4 regions of the Ensifer sp. LBL genome follow, and region 1 is predicted to be linked to each of the others. Evidence: riboswitches for the same ligand, from Rfam matches in the RefSeq annotation. Region 1 holds a riboswitch; each other region holds the start of a gene.

Region 1 (5,425 bases):
GGCCTGCTCATCGGCCTTGCCCAAGAACTTTAGCCACTGCCGGACAAGTTCTCGCCAGGCACAGCGCCGATCATCGGCCAGGCCCATCGCTCGCGGCTATGGCGGCCTCATGTGATCCCAGGCGAAAAAGGGCCAGGAGCGGAAGCGCCCGGCCCTGCCTCCCCTTTAGCTGTAGGGCGAATAGCACTGGCGGCGCGGGCCGCCATAGGGCTGATAGGTATTGTCGTAGGCCCGGTATGAGCGGTAGCGGTCGTAGCACCACTGCACATGGCGGCTGCCATAAACGGGGGCAGGACGCGTGTAGCGCGGCGGCTGGGCAATCGCTCCGCCGATGATGACGCCGGTGCCGAAGGCTGCCATCGGATACCACCAGCCATTGTAGTAGCGATAGCCAGGACGGCGGTAGTTATAACCGCGGTAGCCGTTGTAGTAATAATAGCCGCCGCGACGCTCCATGCCCGGTCTGCGATACTGGACATTGACCACATCGTTCTGTCGCTCGACGCGCGGCGGGGTCGGCGTGAAGGCCTGCGACGGGGCAGCCGACGTCACCAGCACGGCCGCCGCAACGACCACGGAAAACCACCGGCCCATCCCGGACTTCAGCACGTTCTTCATCAAATCCCTCCATCACCGAAAGCATGTTGCGCGCCCCCGGCTTCGGGATGCCGCGACATTTCAACCTTTTCCATGATTTCACCCCGACCGAGGCCGATCCGGGGATGTCCCTCAGCCGGGAAATCCGAAATCGACCGATAACGCATAAGTCACCGGTTTTGTTCCATCTTCCGCGTCCTTTGGGATCAGCCCGCGCGGCCGACACCCGTTGCCGTGGCGCGCCTTGCCGCATCATCGACCACCTGCCGCGACCATGAAAGCAATTGCTTATATACAGCTGCAGGTCGGTATACATTCGCGCGCCGCTCCCGCACAGTCCGCGCGGGGGCTGGGATTTACGATGCGTTAACGATACTGTCGGCAATCTCAGAGAATGGCAAAGCGGTGTATCTCCACGACAGGGATGATTCTGCGCCTCGCGACCTTCATCGGTCTGGCTTTCGCGGCGGCGATCGCACGCGCCGGTGAACTGGAGCCCTGGAAGACCAAATCGAACGCCATCATCGTCGACGCCTATGAGATGAACAGCATCGACTGGGAAACGATGCTTGGCGACAAGCGCATTTCCGGCTTCATCGCCAAGGCCTCCGACGGCCTGCCCGAAAGCTTCTCCTGCACCGGCGACCACAACGGCGACACCTTCAACCACTGCAAGACCATGTGGCGCAAATACGCCGTCAGCCGCGAGCTCTACCAGACCCGCCGGATGATTGCCCGCTCGCACGGACTGCTCTGGGGCGCCTATCATCTCGCCCGTCCGGGCAACCCCGTCGACCAGGCAAACCATTTCCTCGACTACGCCGAGCCGCGCGACGACGAACTGATGGTGCTCGATCTCGAAGGCATCGACCCGGACAAGTACATGTCGCTCGAGGACGCCGCCATCTTCGCCGGGCACATCAAGACCCGGACCGGGCGCTACCCGATCCTCTACACCAACCACATCACCGCCAAATACATCGCCGCGCACCGGGCCGAGCACCGGCTGCTGTCGCGTCTGCCGCTCTGGTACGCCCGCTACAAGCCGGATATCCGCCAGGTTTTCCCGATGGGCAACTGGGACAGTTACGCGCTGTGGCAGTTCTCCTCGGGCATCAACTGCGGAAAGCGCCGCTGCCCCTACCGCGTGCCGGGAACGCTTGACGACATCGACGTCAATGTGGCGGCGATGTCGCCGCCGGCGCTGAAAGCGATCTGGGCACAAGGCGCCTTGCTGCCGGAAAAGCCGCTGCCGCTGATGCTCGTCGCCCAAGCCGAGCGGGGAACGGGCATGCAGGCGGTCGCACGGGCGACTGCGATCTTTAGCGAGCCGCTGCTCGTCAGCCGCGCCGACGCTGCGAGCGGCGTCGGCAGCGGCGTCGACATGATGGTGACCGGCTCGATCGATTTCGCCCGCCAAGAGCGCGCCCTGCAGGTGGCGATTGCCGGCAATGAAGCTGCCCAGGGCGCATGCCCGAAAACGACGACCGGCACCGACGCCCCGGCAAGCGTTTCGGCCAATCCGATCCCCTGCAACGCGCCCTAAGCCTGTCGCGTGAAAAAGGATCTCGCGCCAGGCTTTAAGCTCTCATCTTTTATGCACGTCGCTGCTGAAAGACCGCGGCGCACTTCTCGCGACATGCATTGACGCCCTCAAGCTTCGATCTGGACGTCGCCAAGTGGTCGCGAGCAGCAGGCGAGGATGTAGCCCTCGTCGATCTCGTCGTCGAGAATGCCGCCATTGTGGTTCATCTCGACCTCGCCCGCGACCTTCATCACCCGGCAGGTGCCGCAGATGCCGCCTTCGCAGGCAGCGCCGATGCGCACCCCATTGGCGCGCGCCGCCTGCAGGATCGTCTGGCCGGGCTTGGCCTCGACCTCCTTGCCGCTCATGGTGAAGGCGATCTTGGCGGCCTGGACCTCGCTGTCGTCGCCACCGCCGGCGCGCACGGCAATCTCTTCCGCGGCGGGTGCCGCCGCCGGCTGGAAGCTCTCCTCGTGATAGCGGCCCATGTCGAAACCGGCCGATTTCAGCACCTCCCGCACGCCGCGCATGAAGGGCTCTGGGCCGCAACAGAACACAGTACGCTCCATGAAATCCGGAGCGAGTAATGGCAGCTTGGCGCCATCGATGCGGCCGCGAAGCCCGTGCCAGCCGTGACGGGCCTCATGCCCCTCGACGATGAAGCCGAGGTTCAGCCCGGACATCTGCGTCGCCAGAACCTCCAGCTCCGAGCGGAACAGCAGATCCTCCGGACGACGCGCGCAGGAGATGAAGGTCACATCCGTCTCCGGCACGCAGTCCGCCATCCAGCGCGTCATCGACATCATCGGCGTGACGCCAGAACCCGCCGAGATGAACAGGTACTTGTCGCCGGGATGGCGCACGAAGCTGAAATCGCCGAGCGGACCGAAGGCCCGGAGCTTCATGCCCGGCTTCAGATGGTCGAACATCCAGCGGGTGCCGATGCTGTCGGCCTGCGCCTTCACCGTGACCGCGATTGAAAGCGGCCGCGACGGCGTCGACGACAGCGTGTAGGTGCGCATGACCGGCTCGTCGGCGACCGGCAGTTCGAGCGTTACGAACTGCCCGGGCAGATAGCGGAACCAGGCGGGCTTTTCCGCCCGGAAGGTGAAGGTCATGACATCGGCGGTCTCGACCACCGCCGATGTGCATTCGAGCATCTGCTGCCGGTCGATCCAGACATGCAGCGCGTCGAAATGGTGAAACGAGGAGGCCATCTGCATGTCAGGCGACCCTTGAAAGCGGAGCCGCGTCGCCGGCAAGGCGCTGCTCCATGAACTTGCAGTACCACTCGACGAACTGCATCACGCCGCCTTCGTGCTCGGGCGAATAGGGACCGGGCTCATAGGCCGGCGAGCGGATGCCGAAGGCATTCTCCTCGACGATCTGGCGATCCTGATCGTTGGTCTCGGTCCAGACATGCGTCAGTTCTTCGAGATTGTAATCGATGCCTTCGACCGCATCCTTGTTGACCAGCCACTTCGTCGTCACCTGGGTAAGTTCAGGCCCGAGCGGCAGTACGCGGAAGGTGATGGCGTGGTCGGCAAGCACATGGTTCCAGGTGGTCGGGTAATGGAACATCAGAAGCGTGCCGATCTGGCTCTGGGAAACATCGGCCGACAAAGCCCGCCTGACGGCGCGCGCGCCCGACATGGTGTAGCTTTCGGCATTGTCGACAAGCGGCATGCGGGCGGCGCGGAACTGGCCGGTCGGCGACATCCTGAATTCGCTCGGCAAGCCTTCGGCCTCGCATTTCGCCCAATGTTCGGCGATCACGGGATCATCCTTGGCGCCCTGCACCCCGGTCGCGGTCGGGGCTTCCGGATAGGTGCGGCAGAGTTCTGGATGATTGGCGGCGCAATGGTAGCACTCGCGGTTGTTCTCCCAGACGAGCTTCCAGTTGCCCTTTTCGATGATCGTGCTTTCGAAGGCGACCTTGGTTTCGCCGAGGCGGTGCGGCGCGAGATAGGGCGTGACCAGTTCGCGAAATGCCGCGAAGTCCGCAGGGTTCTCCGAAAGATTGATGAAGATGTAGCCGCCGACCGTTTCGCAGTGGATCGGTTTCAGGCTGTGGGCGGCCTTGTCGAAATCCTCGCCCATCTGTCGGGCGAACAGCAGCGAACCGTCGAGCTCGTAGGTCCATTGGTGATAGGGACAGACGAGTTTTGCCGACGAGCCCTTCTGTTGCGTGCAGACGCGGGAGCCGCGGTGGCGGCAGGAATTGTGCAAGGCGCGGATCGTGCCCTGGCGGTCACGGGTGATGACGACGGGAAAGTCGCCGACCTGGACGGTGAAGTAATTGCCGGCCCGCGGGATCTCGCAGTCATGGCCGATGAACAGCCAATCCTTGTACCAGATGTTTTCCAGATCCTGCCGATAGTAGTCGGGATCGATGTAGAAGGCCCGATCGAGGCTGTAGCCGTCGCGTCGACCCTTCAGCTTTCGCAGCATATCGTTTCTGGTGTCCATGTCCTGTCCTCATGCGCCATGTTTCGGAGAGGCAGGACAGGAACCCGCACGGGCGCACGCCCATGCGTCTAAGGCTCCGATCCGGCTGCCCGCCGCAACCTGTTACGGTTATGTCCGTCAAGGCTGGTTTCCGGGCTCAGGAGCCGTCCTTTCGGACCAGCCCGGCGCCTTCCCGGACGAACCGTCCAGTGGCCTTTGCCGAGGCTTTCGCTCCACCACCGTTGCGGGGGCAGCGCCGGGATTTGACCGGCTTCCCAATTCTCCGACTTCTCTTCGAAGACGGCACCTTGAGTAAGGATATGTAATCGCGGAAACCGCCCTGGCAGCTGCCGGATAGCGACATCCAATTCCAGAATGACGACACGGGAAAAACCGCCATCACCGGTGCCTGTCATAGATTTTTTACACTATAAACATATAGATAGCCCACGTCTTGGGCATTTGCCGCCTTTTGCGGCGCGGGCGGCGCAGACGCGGGAAAGCTTCGCCCGTTTGCGACATCCCGTCAGATAGGGAACGCTCATGATGCAGCCAGGAGGCAATCATTCATTAACCATGAGCCGCTAGCCTAGCCGGCGGACGAGAGAGGTCCTGCAGGCAGGCAGATGGCGCGCTGACGATCATGGCAAAGTTGAGATACTACGACGCGGCAGCCGAGGCGCCGCCGACAATCCCGCCGAAGACGGCGGTTCATACCGAATTCCTGCGCACGGGCCGGATCAATCGCAGGCAATGGGTGCCGAGCGAACGGCGCTACCTGAGCTATGAGGAAGTTGCGGACAGGACGGGCAAGAAGCTCAACACCGCCGGCGACACGACCCATAAGCGGATCAA
Region 2 (5,425 bases), on a different contig from region 1:
TTTCACTCAAGGAACGATCTAGACGAGCGCGGTGATCGCGGCGCGCACCGCCTGCTCGTCCATGTCGTGCAGACCGATGACGACAAGGCGCGTGCCGCGCTTTTCGCCGGCAGCCCAGGCACGATCATAATACTGGTCGATGCGGGCGCCGACCGCCTGGATCAGGAGGCGCATCGGCTTGCCGGGCACATCAGCAAAACCCTTGAGGCGCAGCACGTCATGCTCGGCAATCACACCCTTGAGGCGGTCAATAAAGGCGGCCGGGTCGGCGATCGCGCCAAGCTCGACGACGAAGCTGTCGAATTCATCGTGGTCATGCTCTTCGCCAGCCTCATGCTCCATCTCGTGATGCGACTTGCGGTTGGCGATATCGCTTTCCGTGCCGACACCGAGGCCGAGCAGGATGGCGGCGGCAACTTCGCCGTTCTTCGCCTCGATCATCGCAGGCTTGCGGCTGGTGCGCGAAGACACCTCGTCGCGGACGGCCTTGAGGCCGGAGGCATCGATTAGGTCGGTCTTGTTCAGCACGATGAGATCGGCAGCGGTCAGCTGGTCCTCGAACAGTTCCTCGATCGGGCTTTCGTGGTCGAGATTGTCGTCCTCGACGCGCAGCGCATCGACCTTGTCGTGGTCGTCGGCAAAGCGGCCGGCGGCAACGGCAGCGCTGTCGACCACGGTGACGACGCCATCGACGGTCACTTCGCTGCGGATATCCGGCCAGTTGAAGGCGGCGATCAGCGGCTGCGGCAGGGCAAGGCCCGAGGTTTCGATGATGATGTGATCAGGACGGTTCTCGCGCTCGAGCAGCTTGGTCATGGTCGGGATGAAATCATCGGCAACCGTGCAGCAGATACAGCCATTGGTGAGCTCGATGATATCGTCCTCGGTGCAGGCCTCCGCACCGCAGCCCTTGAGCACGTCGCCATCGACGCCGAGATCGCCGAACTCGTTGATGATGAGCGCGATGCGCTTGCCGTCGGCATTCTGCAAAAGGTTGCGGATCATCGTGGTCTTGCCGGCGCCAAGGAAGCCGGTGATGACGGTCGCCGGGATCTTGCCCTGGTTGGCTCTCGCAGTGGTCATTTTTCAACCCTTCATTTTCAGCGGCAAACCGGCCGCGACAAAGTAAACTTCAGCGGATTTCTCCGCAACGATCTGGTGAAGCCGGCCGGCATGGTCGCGGAATTCGCGGGCCATGCGGTTCTCGGGCACGATGCCGAGGCCGACCTCGTTGGAAACGAATACGAGACGCGCCTGCGCCTCAGGCAGATACGCGGCAAGGGCGGCGAACTCCGCCGCGATGTCGCGCTCTTCGAGTATGAGATTGGTGACCCACAGCGTCAGGCAGTCGATCAGGACCACGTTGGCAGGATCGTCGATGCTTCTCAGCACGCCGACGAGATCGACCGGCTCCTCATGCGTCGTCCAGCCTTCGCCGCGGCTTATCCGGTGATGGTCGATGCGCGCGCGCATTTCGTCGTCCCAGGCGCGTCCAGTGGCGACATAATGTCGGGTAAGGCCGGAAGCTTCGACGAGCCTCTCGGAGAAGCTCGATTTGCCGGAACGGGCGCCGCCGAGGACCAGCACGGGTCCGGCGCTGAGACTGCTCATCGTCGCCGCCTCAACACGCCGAGATCAGCGGAAGGCGGCAACGGCCGTCGGGCGCGCCAAGGGCGCGTTCTTGAAAACATCTGCGAGCCAAAACAACCTCCGTGATGGCGTTGGAGACAAACGTCCCCTCGGGCGGAATGCCCATGTCGGATGGCAGGTCTCCTGGCTCACGGCGTCACGGGGCCAAACATCGCCTCGCCCTTAACGGGCAAGGTTCCGATGTCAGACCCGAGCGGCCCGCCTCACCTTCCCGGCGTTTTTTTCCGACAGCGAACCTTTTGCACGTCATCTCCGACGCGCAGGCGCTGCGGGCGGCTTCGTGAAAGGCGGACGATTCGTAGAAGAAGAGGCGTCCAACCCGGCTGATCACGATGCCACGCCAGTGGCTTTTCCGGCTTGATCCCCGACCTGCCCCGGCTGCCCATGCAACCGGCCGACAGCCCGGCACCAAACCCGATGGCGAACCCTGACCGTTCTACAGTCGCGGGGTCGGCTGCGATAAGGATGCCCGATTTGGGTCCATCCGTCACATTCCCAATTATTCCCCCGTGTCGCCACGACAAGGAGGAACCATCCAACAGCCGATGATTAGGAACCGGACCGCGCAAAGTCAATCGACGCATGCGACGCCTCCCCGGCCGAGTTGCGCCACGCGACGATTTGTCGAGCCGTGAACGGACGGCCGCGGCCCGCCAAGAACGGCAATGCATCCGCCTGCCTTCCACCCGTGGCTCACTCTCATTTTGTGCCAAATCGCTATCAGAATGCGCCAATGCGCCCTCAAGCTCTGGCGCACCTCTGTTCCGAGGCAAATTCGCCGGGATGATGATCAATTCACCGCATGGTTCTGTGGACCGTGCGCTAATCGGCCCCACGGGAGCGCTACGCTTTCGGTTGAGGGTTGACGATCTTCAGCCAGCACGTCGCGATCACCGCTGTGGTCGAGACTGCGGCTGCGGCCAGATAAATGGCGCTCGCCCCCCAGCCTTCACCGAGGCTCCCGGACAAAAGCGTGCCGAGCCCGTAGCCGGCCCACATAAAGCTGGTAAGCCAGCCAAACGCCTCGGTTCGATCCTCCGGTCGGGCACTCAGCCCGACAGCGAGCTGGCCGAGCGCATCCCGGGCTCCGCTGAAAACCCCGGCACCGAGATAGAGCAGCAACAGAAGCCAATGGTTTGAGGTCATGCTCATCAAGATGAAAAAGCAGGCGGTCACCAGGTGAAAGGCAATCATGCCGCGCTTCACCGAAGGTTGCGCGCGCAGCGCGCCATAGAAAATGCCGCCGAAAACCTCGCCGGCAGCAAATCCACCGAGAAGAACGCCTGCCAGGGCGGCCGTGACGCTCGCCACCGCGCCAATCTGCATGGCACCAATCGTAAAGGTGTCGAGGGCGACGATCGCCAAGAGCAGCGCCAGCGGAGCGTTCGCCAGAACGGAGAACAGCCTTCGCGGACGACGCTCGGTGGCATTCCTCGCCACGGGACTGTTGGCGATCAGCACGTCGCCAATGACCTTTGCGACAGCGCACGACCCCACGATCATGTTTGGCGGCATCACATAGAGCAAGGCACCGACCAGGATGGGCCCGAATATGAAGGTGCTCGAGTTGATGACTGTATCGAGCGCGTAGGCACTCGATAGATTGCTCTCGGGCACGAGATGCGGCCAACTGGCCCGGACGACGGACCCCGATGGCGGCGTCGTGGCACCCAGGGCCGCGGAAGCCAAGAGAAGATAGGCGGCCGGCAACTGATGAAAGAGCGCGAAGACCACCGCCACATAGGACAGGGTGTGAAACCCGACGAACACAAAAAGAGTTCGCCGCGACCCGAAACGATCGACGAGGCGGCCGGCAGCGGGGGCGACCAAAGCCAATGCAACGGCGTGCGCGAACAGGACGGCGCCCGCATCCACGACTGAGCCCGTGCTTTTCGACACCGCGATCAGAAGGGATAGGCTCAGCATCGACGTGGTCATTCGACTTATCGATGTCGCGATCACGAGACGGACGACACCATCCCCGCGCAGCACCGCAGCATAGCTCTCACCGACCATTCTTGCGTTACCTTCGTAATCCGAATAGTTAGTAACGAGTACACAACCGGACCGTTACCTGTCAAATGCAGCTTACAAGTAACTCACAACGCCAGGCCGCCTTGGCCGCGACTTTGGTGAACCTCGCACTGGACGGTCAATCGGGCGGCCGCGCCTATGCTGGCTTGACAGCAGACGCGCTGAAGCAGGCGTTTGCCGAACAGCTCAACCCATCGATGAGCAAGCGCGTTCTGCCCGTCATCGATGGCGGCGCGCGATTGCGGTCAGTCGCAACGGACCTCGGCCCGGTGTTTGGGGCCGACACGGACGAGACCGCTGCGGCGACGCTGAACCACCTGATGAAGCGCTACGCCCCTCGTCCCTATCTCGTGGCTGATGTCGAGCAACCGTACCATCTGCATTTCCATGGAGATGGCGAAACGATCATCGAGGCGCTGGCAGCCGAGTTCGTGGTTTCCCTGGCGCTGCTCATGGACAGGTTCGGCAGCCGGCGCTTTGGACGGTGCCATGCGAACGGATGTGACCGCGCCTACATCGACGTGACGCGAAATGGGTCGAAGCTGTACTGCTCCGACGCGTGCACGGCACGTATGAAGATGGCCGAGTATCGCTCACGCTTGCGCAAAGGCTGAACGGCGCAGGATCAGCCCACGCGGTCTATACCTGCTCAAACACGCTGAACTGGAAGGATTGGATCGTATTCCCCGGCGTCCGGTGCTGGTGCTCGATATGCGAGACCAGGCGGAAGGACGGCCCGACCACCTCGGCAAGGGCTGCCGGGTCGTAGCGCACCACCGACAGGCCGCTGCAACGCTCGGGACCATCGGGGGCGAAGGTGGCGATGATGGCGTGTCCGCCGGGCACGACGGCACCGGTCAGCCGCTCGATATAGGCAGCCCGGTCGCTGGCATCGGCGAGAAAATGAAAGGCGGCGCGGTCGTGCCAGAGGTCGTAACGGCGGTCCGGCCTCCACGTGGTGACATCGGCCGCGATCCAGTGCACGTCATCGGCGCGGGTGCCGAGCCTTGCCCTGGCGGCATCCAGGGCGGCCGGCGACAGATCGAGCACAGTGATATCGCTCATGCCTGCAGCGATGAGCGCATCGACCAGCCGCGAAGCGCCGGCGCCGATATCGATCAGCGATGTCGAAGCCATCGGCGCATGCCGGCGGATGAGATCGAGGGAGACGGCAGGCGTGTCCTCAAACCAGCTGACGCCCGCCTCGCCCTTCGACTGATAGGCCTTGTCCCAATGGGCTGGTCTGTTTTCGTCCTGCATCGTGTTGCCTGCCTGGGAACGCACGACCGTGACGGGCGCTCCCACCTTCCTCAATCCATTTTACAGCGGATTACCCGGTACGTTGGGCGGTTTCCGTCAGGGCCTTTGCTGACACCGGCAAGCCCCCGCCGATCGCAATCGATCGTTCTCTCGGCTAACGACCGAGCAGCCCGTCCAGCCAGCGCCGGTCAAGTACCGCCTCCAGTTCGCTCGCGACATCGTCGAGTGCGCTATCTACCGACTGGCGGTAGTTACTGGCGCCGCCCTCGATGCCGAAACTCGTGAGAAGCGCGCCGCGATAGGCGTCGCTGGTGAAGAGCCCGTGCAGGTAGGTACCCATCACCCGACCATCGGCCGAAAGCGCGCCATCGGCGCGGTTGTCGATGCGCACGGACGGCCGATCACAGTCGGCACCTTGCGTCTTCCCCAGGTGAATTTCGTAGCCCTCAAGCGCCACATCATGCTCCAGCGACCAGGCGCG
Region 3 (5,425 bases), on a different contig from region 1:
AAGGAAGGGGCCGAGGTCGAGCACGTCTTCCGCCACTCGGAACTGACAGCGGAAGACGACCGGCCACCGCAGAAATATGCCGAGCACGCCGGCGAGGTGCGCAATTACGGTCACGTGCTCGCCTGGGAGCCGCCTCGGCTGCTGGCCTACACCTGGAACGAAGAGACCGGCACGCCCTCGGAGGTCCGTTTCGAACTCAGCCCCCGCGGCGACAAGGTGCTGCTCGTCGTCACCCACAAGCGCATCGCCGACCGCGCCATCATGACCAGCTTCTCCGCCGGCTGGCACGTGCATCTCGACATTCTGCGCGCGCTGCTGGAAGGCGAAAAGCCGGCGGCCTTCTGGAGCAAGTTTGCCGATCTTGAAGCGCAATACGACGCGCGTATTCCCAAGCCCTGACGGCGGGATGGGTTCAGAGGTCAGGACGCGCGCAGGCGCCGGCAAGGATCCACTTGCCGGCGCTTTTCGTCAGGCACGGGCGAAACCGAGAATGAAGAACGCCAGCGCGCCGATCGACGCGAAGCTGCGCACGTGGTTCCACCAGACCCAGTCGGTCAGATAGCGCTCACGCCAGAGATCGGTCGCCGCCTGGCCGGGCGCTGCGGCGGCGAGCGCATCGTTCATCGGCACGTTGAAGACGATGGTCACCAGCAGCACGCCGACGACATAGGCGACACCGCCGGCGGCAAGCCACCACCGGCCCTCGCCGCCCGAGAGGAAGGCGACGACGATGAGCGCCAGGGCGAGCAGCGCCGTGCCCATGAAGGCGCTGAGGAAGATCGGGTTCTGGATCACGACATTGATCGCATTCATCGCAGCGATCCCCTGCTCCGGCGGCAGCCGCGACAGGGCCTGCATGATGCAGACCGAGAAGATGAAGAACAGTCCGGCCATCAGGCCGGAGCCGATCGCGGCGGCAAACGCCAGAGCGGGGATCAGGGGGATCATGCGGCAAGACTCCATACACCGGTTGCTGCGGTTTCCCGAGCGTAGGCTGCAAAGTCACGCGGACGCCGCCCAAGCACATGCTCGACATCGGACGTCAGGTTTGAATTGCGCCCGTCGAGCACCGAGGTGAAGAGATAGCGGATGAGTTCGACATAGTCATCAGGCACACCGTCGGCCTGCAAATGTGCCGCGAAGTCGGCAATCGGGATCGCCTGATAGGAGATCGGACGGTTGGCAGCCGCGGCGATTTCGGCCACGGCGTCGGCAAAGGTCATCAGCCGCGGGCCGGTCAGCGAATAGACCTTGCCGATATGGCGGTCGTCGAGAAGCGCTTCGACAGCGACGTCGGCAATATCGTCGCAGCTGACGAACGGCTCGGTCACCGTGTCCACGGGCAGGAAGACGGAACCGCTCAAGACACCCTCGGCGAGGAAGCCTTCGTCGAAGTTTTCGAAGAACCAGCTGCCCCGGATGACCGTCCAGTCGGCGCCGGAGGCCTGCAGCGCGCGCTCTGCCGCTTCCGCCTCGTCCTCGCCACGCCCCGACAGCAGCACCAGCCGCTTGACGCCGGCGCTGACGGCAAGGCTCGAGAACTTGGCGATCACCTCGACGGAGCCCGGCACCGCCAGATCCGGCTGGAAGCAGACATAGATGCGATCGACGTTTTCAAGGACCGGCGCCCAGGTCGTCTCTTCCGTCCAGTCGAAGGAAGGCGACGCCGAACGGGCACCGATGCGCACCGCGACGCCCCGCTCCCGAAGGCGCTCGGCCACCCGCCGCCCCGTCTTGCCGGTACCGCCCAAAACCAATGTGATTTTCTGAGACATCGTTTCCTCCTGAGGTTCCACCAACAAACATGAGTATCTCTCACATTTGCAAATGTGATAAATCCTCGTATTTTAGGAGTCAAGTCAAAATGTGAGCATTACTCATGATTTCAGATGCAAGCCCCGCCACGCTTCCCGCCGACGACGAGCCTGCGCTGCGCCGGACACCGAGCCAGAAGCGCAGTCGCGAGCGCGTCGAGCAGATCCTTGCCTGCGCGACGGCGCTCATCCAGGAAAAGGGCAGCGACGCCATGCGCATGAGCGAAGTCGCTGAAAAGGCTGGGATTTCGATCGGCTCGCTATACCAGTACTTCCCCGACAAGGCGGCAATCGTGCGCACGCTCGCCGAGCGCTACAATGCGGTCTGCAACGAGTGCATCGCGGCCGAACTGGCCAAGGTGACCTCGATCGCCGAGTTGCGCGACGCCTTCTCGCTTTTGTTTGACATCTATTACGAGATGTTCCTCGCCGAGCCGGTCATGCGCGACATCTGGTCGGCGATGCAGGCCGACAAGGCGCTGCGCGAAATCGACCTTGCGCAAAGCCGCGCCGGCGGAAAGCTGCTGGCCGATGTCTGGGCCCGGCTTGTGCCGGCGACGCCGCGCGAGGAAATCGACAGCGCCGCCTTCCTGATCATGCATCTCGGCGACTGCACCATGCGGCTTGCGGTCTCGGTCGATCGGGCCGAGGGCGACCAGATCGTCGAGGCCTACAAGCGCATGACCATCAAGGATTTTGTCGCGGATGGACCGCGCGGCGGCGCAGGCTCAATTGACAACTCCATGACAGAATCCTAATCATCTGGGATCGATTGGTTCCCGGGACGCGAACGCGTTTCGGGAGTAAACGGGAACGTGACGGATGGACCCACTCTGGGCATTCAAATCACGGCCGACCCCGCGACTGTAGAGCGACGTCGATCTGCCATTCCGGAGCGATCCGGAAGAAGCCACTGGAAAGGCCGCGAGAGGGCGGCCGAACTGGGAAGGCGAGGCAGACCGAGGGCATCGAGCCCAACGCCGTGAGCCAGGAAACCTGCCACTCGATGCGGGCATAGGGCCCAACCGGGAATTTCCCGATGCCATCACGGAGGTTGTCATGGCTACGTCTACCATTTCGAGCACCCCGCTCTCCCTCAGCGATCGTCTGACCGCTGGCGTCATCGCGCTCTTCATCGGCGCATTCCTCGTCTTCGGCGCCGGCCTTGCCAACTCGGCCGTGCTGCACGACACGGCGCACGACACCCGCCACTCCTACGGCTTCCCCTGCCACTGACCGATGCCTCGGAACGTCAACAACGTTCCGCATCGAACAATCTGCGGACCTGAACACATCCGGCCCGAGCCGGATGTCGGCTTGTGTGCATCCCGGTTTTTCCGGCGTGCGAACGCCATCCGCAGCACAGGCAAAATGGGAAGGCTCAAGGACCACGCCGCAGCGCGTGGCTTTTGTCGTTATCGAGGGATTTCAAGATGATTGTCAGAACGCTTCTGGCCGCGATCGTGGCTGGATTGATTGCCGGTGTCTTCATGACCGGCGCCCAGGAATTGCGCGTCACGCCGCTGATCCTGCATGCAGAGGAATTCGAAGGCGAGGCTCCGGCCCCCACCGAACAGCCCGCCGCCCAGCCGGGTGCGGCACAGCCTGCCGCGGAAAACCACGACCAGCATTCGTCGCTCAAGGCCGTGTCGCCGCTTAGCGCCTTGCTCGACGCATTGTCGCCGATCACACCCGCCTATGCCCATGAGGGCGAGCACGAGGAAGGCGGCATCATGTTCGGCATGAGCCGCTTCTCCGGCACGCTGATCGCGAACCTCGTCACCGGTTCCGGCTTCGGCCTGCTGCTCGCCGGCGTCAGCCTGGTGATCGGCTATCCGATCACGCTCAGGAACGGCGCGCTCTGGGGCGCCTGCGGCTGGCTTGCCGTGCACATGCTGCCGGCGATCGGCCTGCCGCCGGAACTGCCTGGCTTTCCGGCCGCCGAACTGGGTGACCGCCAGACCTGGTGGCTGGCAACGGTCGCGCTTTCGGCCGTCGGCCTTTATCTCGTCGTCCTGCGCGAGGAGATCGTCTCCAAGGTCGCGGGCCTCGTGCTGATCGCAGCGCCCCATGTCTACGGTGCGCCGCAGCCGCTCGACATCACCAGCAACGTTCCGGCCGTGCTCGGCGCAGAGTTTGCGGTGGCCGCACTCGCCACTACGCTCGCCTTCTGGATCGTGCTCGGCGTCGTCTCCGGCTTCATCAACGAGCGCTTCGTCAAGGCATAGTGGTCGCCGATCACGGATCGTCAGCAAGGCGACGGCGGGGTTCAGGCCCCGCCGTTTTGCATGAGATGCGCCGCCAGCCGCGCACGGCGATCTTCCGGCTCCAGCAGGACGCAGGTGTCGCAGAAGCTTCCGCCCTCCGTCTTGAAATAGAGACAGCAGCCGCAGCGGATCCGATACTGGCGTGAAATGTGTTCACCACTTGCCGGATCGACAGCCGCAATCTGCTCATAGCAAAGCTCATCAGAATAGAGCCGCGAGCCGGGCCGCTTGACGATCGCCAGCGCCTCGGCCATGCCGCGCGCCTCATCCCCGATCGCGCGGCCGATTTCGAGGAACGCGCCGGCCAGGGCATCCGCCGCGAGCCGCCACTGCGCCCCGCTCGAGAGGCCTGTCCGTGCCTTCAGGACTGCAATGACGGGTGCCAGATGAGCGACGAAGCCCTGTTCAAAAGCGCTGACGCCCTCCTCTCCACCCTTGCGCCCCATCGCCGGCGGCTGGAAGCGAAAATGATAGCGTTTGCCCGTGACTTCGGCACCACGGTGAAGCCGCGCCCAATCCTCGAAACGAATGCCGGCGACCTCCGGCTGCAGCCCGGCGCCGAGATGGAACGCGCCGAGGACCACGCTCAGCTGACGGCTATAGAAGGCGATCAGATGCGCCGCGCGGATCCGGTCGGTCATGCCGACCCCGAAGAAATCCTGATAGGCGAGCCCCGCCTCAAGGCCAGCGCTGCCCGCAGCCCAGAAGTCGCCCGGCGCGCTGAATTCGCTGGCCGCCGGCCCGAACGAGACGGCAGCCTCCGGAAACTGGGCACGCAGACGGTCGGCGACGGCCAGCGCCTGCGGCGCAAATGCGTCCGCGATCGCCGCTGTCGGCCGGTGGTCGTTCAAGCGCATGCCGTCTCCTTCGCCCATTCTCATCCCTTGGCGCTGGATGCGGGCGGATTGCCACGCGCACCCTCCCCCTGCCGCAGCCAGCCACCGTCGAAGCCCGCTCGTTGAAGACCAAGGCGGATCGCCGGTATGCCGCGCATCAGCGTCCAGACAAGGCCGCTTCGCCAGTTCTCGATCATCATGACAACGAGGCCCTGGTCAAGACCGACGACCCGCGCATCGATCCAGCCCTCCGGCCCGCCGCCACCGAGGCTTGGGTTGAAGCCGCCGGGAAAGCGCCCCTCGTTCAGAAGCCCCGGATAACTCTTCGCCATATGCACGAGGGAGGCCTGCGCCGCCTCAGGCTCGAACGGCAGGCAGGCAAGCGGCGCCCAGGGCACGAGCGTGCCGTCATCAGGGCCGTAGGGCGCGCCGCGGTTCACATAGCCGAAAAGCCGCTGCTGGCGCCCATCGCGAAGCCGCAGCCGGCCGCGCGGCGCATGGCAGGCGC
Region 4 (5,425 bases), on a different contig from region 1:
GCCCGCGCCGCCTAAGCGCGTCCGTCGATCGGCACTGTTAACGCAAACCGTCGCTTGTCGTTGCACGATCACCGACAAGCTCTATGATGGAGGCGAAACAGGAATGCCGATGGCAGCCACCCGCAGAAGTTGGCGCCGACCTGGCAACAGGAAGAGACTTACGCCCCGTGTTCACGCGCCTGAAACACGTCGCTACGGCCCTCGTGCCTTTGGTTCTGATCGGTGCCGGTCCGTCACTGGCATCGACGGCCTGCGACCGACTGAACGCCCGGCTCGCGCAACTGCCTGACTACGTCGCCAGCAATGCCGATGCGCGCGACTATGCAAGCGCAATCTCACGGCAGAACATCGAACTGCGGCGGGCCAAGAACGACCGCCGCCGCGCCGGTTGCGGTGGCGGCAACGCCATCGGCTACGACGGCGGCGACCCCGACACCTGCGGCGGGCTCAACGGTCTCATCGCCGAGATGGAAGACAATCTGCGCATGCTGAAGTCCGAGCGCGAGCAGATCGTCGCCGGCGGCAGCGACGACAGCCGGCGCCGCATCCTCGCAGCACTTGAGATCAACGGTTGCTATGGCGACCGCGAGGAGTTCGCAAGCGTCGAACCGGACGTGCCGGAAAGCCACCGCAACATCGTTGCCGACCTGCCACCGGAGGACGCCTACGGCCCGATGCTCGGACATGGCGAAGACGGCTACGCGCCGCAGGAGCGCTACTATAGCGGCACGCTCAGAACCATGTGCGTGCGCACCTGTGACGGTGCCTTCTTCCCGATCTCTTCGGATGCGACGCCGGCCGATTTCCCACGCGACGAACAGGCCTGCCGGGCCCGCTGCCCAGGGGCTGAGACGGAGCTCTATTTCCACGACCTCAACACGGAAGAGAGCGACAAGATGGTCTCGGCCGTGACCGGCCGTCCCTATACCGAAATGCCCAACGCCTTTGCCTATCGCACCCGCGCCGTCAGCAAGCCCGGCCAGTGCGGCTGCCAGATACCGCAGACCGCCGCAACCACGCCGAAGACGACAGGTACGAAGACCGGCGACGACCAGTCGTCGATCATCGTCATCGAGACGAAGAAGCCGGAAGCGGCGGGCGAGACTGTCAAGGTGCCGGCCGAAGAGCGGCCCTATGATCCGTCGAAGAACAAGGTGCGCGTCGTCGGCCCCACCTACCTGCCGCAGGAAGAAACTGCGATCGACCTCAAGCACCCGAAGGGACCGGCCTATCAGCCGGTCCAGAATTGATCGGACGAAGCCTTACGCCTTCTCCTTGCTGCATCCCCATCCTTCTTCGAAAACCAGGTCCTCGAGCGGAAGGCGCTGGCGCCAGCCCTTCACGGCGAGTTCCGGCTGCTGATAGAGGCGGTCGACATAGCCGAGGCAGAGCCAGGCGACGATCTCGATATCGTCGGGGATGCCGAGGATCGCCTTGATCTCGGCCTCGTGGAAGATGCTGACCCAGCCGACACCCACCCCTTCGGCGCGCGCTGCAAGCCAGAGGTTCTGCACGGCGCAGACGGTGGAATAGACGTCCATCTGCGGATTGTGGGTACGCCCGAGCACGACAGTGCCGCCGCGCGTGCGGTCGCAGGTGACGCAGATGCTGAGCGGCGCCTTGCGAATGCCTTCGAGCTTCAACGCGCGATACTTTCCCTGCTGTTCCGCCTCGAACATCAGCGCGGCCTCGTCATTGGCGCGGCGAAACGCCTGCCAAACCCGCTCGCGCGTTTCTTCCGCCCGCACCAGCACGAAGTTCCAGGGCTGCATGAAGCCCACGGACGGGGCGCTGTGTGCCGCGGCCAGCAGGCGCCTGATCAGATCATCGGGCAATGGCTCGGGCAGGAATTCATCGCGCACGTCGCGACGTGTCTCGATGGCACGGTAGACGGCCTCCCGCTCTTGCAGCGAAAAGGCACCGGCAGCCGCAAGGCCGCCCTTCGGTTCAGTCAGCATCGTTCGATCCCCAACAATGCGAAAACCTCCCGCCGTCCACGCGGGGTTCGGTCTATCTCGCCAGGCCGGTCTTCTGACTTCGGTTCAACCGATCGCCCCACCTTCCCAGATCGATTGAAGATCCAGTGGCAGAACCTTGAATCAATTCAAGGCCATCTTAGACGCGATCGTCCCCGTCACAGCGTTGGGCACGTTCCGGAATTTCGACCGGATTCCCGATTCTCCCGCTTTCGCGGGCACCTGACGACGGCACTAAGTGCACAGCCGTTTGACAAAGACAAGCGGCGCCGTCCCGGTCGGGAACTGGTGCGCCGCTTTCCACCTGCTTCTTGCTGCCTCGCCTCAGAGCGGAGCGACCGGATGCGGCGAACCGTCATAGGCGCCCCAGATCGACTGGTCGAAGCAGATGACCGATCCGGTCATCAGTCCGGATTCGGCCGACGACAGGTAGGCGCAGGCACGCGCCACCTCGGCCGGATCGACGAGCCGGCCGAAAGGCTGGCTAGCCGCCGCCTTTTCGAGCCAATCGGCAGCCGCGCCGTGAAACTCGCGCTGTATGCGGTCTTCGCCTTCGGAAGCCATCCAGCCGATATTCAGCCCGTTGACGCGGATGCGGTTGCGCAGCAGCGCATAGGCCGTGTTCTTGGTCAGCGTTTCGAGCGCGCCTTTCGACGAGCAATAGGCGGCGATGAACGGCTGGCCGGCCATCGCCGACATCGAGCCGATGTTGACGATCGTGCCTTCGGTCTTCTCGCGCCGCATGACTTTCACCGCTTCCTGCATCAGGAAGAACGGTGCGCGCACGTTGATCGCGAACATGCGGTCGAAGAGTTCGGGCGTGGTATCGAGGATGGTGCCGCGGTCGGTGATGGCCGCAGCGTTGACCAGCGCATCGACCCGGCCGAATTCGGCGTCGCAAGCGGCGACCACCTTGCGGGCGTCGTCCACTTTCTCCAGATCGGCTTCGACATAGACGACTTTCGCGCCATGTGCCTTGCCGATCTGCTCGGCCTTCGCCCATCCCTTGGCGGCGTTGCGCCCGCAAATGACGATACCCTTGGCGCCACGCTCAGCGAAAAGGCCAGCAATCGTCGCGCCCAGCCCCTGCGTACCACCGGTGACGATGGCGATCTTGCCCTGCAATTGTCCACTCATCGAATTCCTCCCTCGGAAATGATCGTTTGAAACGGCTGCGGCTCCCGGGTGAAACACGCCGGGAGCCTGTCAAATGGTAGCTCGCGCGTCAGCTCAGCTTGCGTTTCGCCTGCGCCTCAAGCACCGCAAGAAACTCCTCCTCGCCCGTTCCCGCAGTGAGCGCCTCGCGCATCAATTGCGCCTGCGTCTCCGGCGCCAGCCCGCCGATTGGCGGGTCTCGGTCAAGATTGGTCGGGAACGAGTAGCCTTCGGCACAGGAGGCGATGGCATTGGCCGCTTCCGCCCGCGACAGCTTGCCGTTCGCCAGCAAGGCCCGCAAGGCCGGATAGAGCGCCGCGCTCATCGTCAGTCGATCGACGGTTTCCATGGCGCGCCCGAAGGCCGAGGACACCTGCAGCAGGTTGGCGACGCGGCGGATATCTTGGGAGCGGTTGGTGCCGGCAGCATGAAAGAGCGCCGGATTGAAGAAGACGACGTCACCCTTTTCAAGCGGGAGCTGCACGTGATGTGCGTCGAAATAGGCGCGGAATTCCGGCCGGTTGAGCGCCAGATAGCCCGGCACATAGGTCTGGCTATAGGGCAGGAATAGCGTCGGTCCGCTTTCGAGCGGCATGTCGCAATGGGCAACCGCGCCCTGCAGCGTCAGCACCGGCGAAAGCTTGTGGACATGCGCCGGATACTGCTCGATCACGGCCGCCGTCTGGAAGCCGAGGTGATAGTCTCGGTGCGCCGATTGCGCCGCCCCGCCCGGGTTGACCCGGTTGACCTGCGCCGTCATCTGGTAGTTCGGCCCGAGCCAGGCCTCGCTGACGAGCGCGATGACGGCATTGCCGTAATAGGCGGCGAAATTCTCCGGTGCGTTCAGGCAGTGCTTTTCCAGCGAGTTCCAGATGCGGTCGTTGGCGCCGGGCTTGGCGAAGTGATCGCCGCCACCGCTGTTGCTGCGATGTTGCTCTTCGATGATGGCGTCGAAGACCCCGCTTGCGACGTCGATTGCCGCCGTATCGGCATAGGCGCGCTTGAAGACCGCCACGCCGGGGCCCGTTGCCAGCGCCTCGCAGATTTCCGCCAGAACCGAACGCCGCGCCTCGCCGTCGCCGCACGCCGCAATCAACGCGGCGCTGTCATAGATCAGGACGTTCTTTTCGCAGCCGGAGGCATGGGGATAGTCGGACAGATTGGTCTGGCGTTCGACTTCCGCCCGGAACGCCTCGAGATCGCAGGCCTCCTCGGTGAGCCAGACACGGTCGATCCGCTGGCGCGCTTTGTTGTCGGTCTTCATCGCGTTTCCTCCTCTGAAACATCCTGATGAACACGACTATAGGCGGCGGCAAAACATGATATAGAGCAAGAATCCATCAAAAATCCATCAGGAGCGCGCAACGATGGCCCATCCGTTTCTGGTCAAGGACATCGCCTTTCAGGCCGGCCTCAGCACCGCGACCGTCGATCGTGTGCTCAACGAGCGGCCGGGCGTGCGCCGCCAGACGGAGGCCCGGGTTCGCGCAGCCATCGAGGAACTGGAAAAGCAGCAGGCCGGCCTCGACATCCAGGGGCGCAAGTTCGCGATCGATATCGTCATGGAGTCGCCGCAGCGCTTTACCGATGCGGTGCGGCGCGCCTTCGAGAGCGAGGCGCTGACCTTCGCGCCCACCGTCTTTCGCTGCCGGTTTCACTTTGCCGAGACGATGCGCCCGCAGGACATCGTGCAACTGCTCGACCGGATCCGGCTGCGCGGAACCGACGGATTGGTGCTGAAGGCGCCAGATGTACCCGAGATCGTCGCCGCCGTCGCCCGCTTCGAGATGGGCGGCACGCCCGTCGTGACTCTGGTAACCGATCTGCCCCATTCGCAGCGGACGGCCTATGCCGGCGCCGACAACCGGGCGGCGGGCGAAACGGCCGCCTACCTCCTCGGCGAGCGCTTCTCCAGCGCGCCGGCAACCGTGCTGGTGACCCTTTCGAGCGGCCGTTTTCGAGGTGAGGAAGAACGAGAGATCGGCTTTCGCCGGGTGCTGCGCGAGCGCTATCCGACAATCCGGATCGTCGAGATCAGCGAAGGCCACGGCCGCGACAGTGAAACCGGGCTCCTGGCCCATGCAGCACTTTCGGCCAATCCGGATATCAACGCGGCCTATTCGATAGGCGGCGGCAACCGCTCCGTGCTTGCAGCCTTCGAGGGCCTCGAACGCTCCTGCATGCTCTACATCGCCCATGATCTCGATGAGGACAATCTGGCGCTGCTGCGCGAACGGCGCATTCACTTCGTACTGCATCACGACCTACGGACCGATGCACGCACGGCATTTCGC

Evidence for each region. Region 1 has a riboswitch for cobalamin ahead of OKW20_RS02780 (aromatic ring-hydroxylating oxygenase subunit alpha). Riboswitches for the same ligand answer to the same signal wherever they lie in the genome.
Region 2: linked by a shared signal. The riboswitch ahead of cobU (bifunctional adenosylcobinamide kinase/adenosylcobinamide-phosphate guanylyltransferase) and the one ahead of OKW20_RS02780 (aromatic ring-hydroxylating oxygenase subunit alpha) in region 1 are both predicted to bind cobalamin.
Region 3: linked by a shared signal. The riboswitch ahead of OKW20_RS17720 (CbtB domain-containing protein) and the one ahead of OKW20_RS02780 (aromatic ring-hydroxylating oxygenase subunit alpha) in region 1 are both predicted to bind cobalamin.
Region 4: linked by a shared signal. The riboswitch ahead of bluB (5,6-dimethylbenzimidazole synthase) and the one ahead of OKW20_RS02780 (aromatic ring-hydroxylating oxygenase subunit alpha) in region 1 are both predicted to bind cobalamin.

The regions. Positions count from the first base shown of each region.
Region 1 is NZ_JBNDJY010000001.1:561,128-566,552, forward strand. It holds gene OKW20_RS02760 (VOC family protein) at 1-33, shown strand, start outside; gene OKW20_RS02765 (BA14K family protein) at 166-618, opposite strand; partial or broken gene OKW20_RS02770 (glycoside hydrolase family 25 protein) at 992-2,029, shown strand; gene OKW20_RS02775 (2Fe-2S iron-sulfur cluster-binding protein) at 2,251-3,345, opposite strand; gene OKW20_RS02780 (aromatic ring-hydroxylating oxygenase subunit alpha) at 3,347-4,591, opposite strand; cobalamin riboswitch at 4,696-4,896, opposite strand; gene OKW20_RS02785 (DUF6656 family protein) at 5,214-5,425, shown strand, end outside.
Region 2 is NZ_JBNDJY010000003.1:157,856-163,280, reverse strand. It holds gene cobW (cobalamin biosynthesis protein CobW) at 19-1,083, opposite strand; gene cobU (bifunctional adenosylcobinamide kinase/adenosylcobinamide-phosphate guanylyltransferase) at 1,087-1,611, opposite strand; cobalamin riboswitch at 1,979-2,201, opposite strand; gene OKW20_RS12460 (MFS transporter) at 2,494-3,666, opposite strand; gene OKW20_RS12455 (CGNR zinc finger domain-containing protein) at 3,783-4,298, shown strand; gene OKW20_RS12450 (class I SAM-dependent methyltransferase) at 4,324-4,989, opposite strand; gene OKW20_RS12445 (cobyric acid synthase) at 5,099-5,425, opposite strand, start outside.
Region 3 is NZ_JBNDJY010000004.1:376,414-381,838, reverse strand. It holds gene OKW20_RS17740 (SRPBCC family protein) at 1-399, shown strand, start outside; gene OKW20_RS17735 (DUF1772 domain-containing protein) at 469-948, opposite strand; gene OKW20_RS17730 (NAD(P)H-binding protein) at 945-1,775, opposite strand; gene OKW20_RS17725 (TetR/AcrR family transcriptional regulator) at 1,880-2,572, shown strand; cobalamin riboswitch at 2,571-2,832, shown strand; gene OKW20_RS17720 (CbtB domain-containing protein) at 2,874-3,050, shown strand; gene OKW20_RS17715 (CbtA family protein) at 3,248-4,042, shown strand; gene OKW20_RS17710 (ferric iron reductase) at 4,084-4,938, opposite strand; partial or broken gene OKW20_RS17705 (glucoamylase family protein) at 4,959-5,425, opposite strand, start outside.
Region 4 is NZ_JBNDJY010000003.1:330,615-336,039, reverse strand. It holds gene OKW20_RS13290 (acyl-homoserine-lactone synthase) at 1-15, shown strand, start outside; gene OKW20_RS13285 (DUF2865 domain-containing protein) at 168-1,250, shown strand; gene bluB (5,6-dimethylbenzimidazole synthase) at 1,263-1,958, opposite strand; cobalamin riboswitch at 2,005-2,217, opposite strand; gene OKW20_RS13275 (SDR family oxidoreductase) at 2,301-3,113, opposite strand; gene OKW20_RS13270 (phytanoyl-CoA dioxygenase family protein) at 3,202-4,395, opposite strand; gene OKW20_RS13265 (LacI family DNA-binding transcriptional regulator) at 4,499-5,425, shown strand, end outside.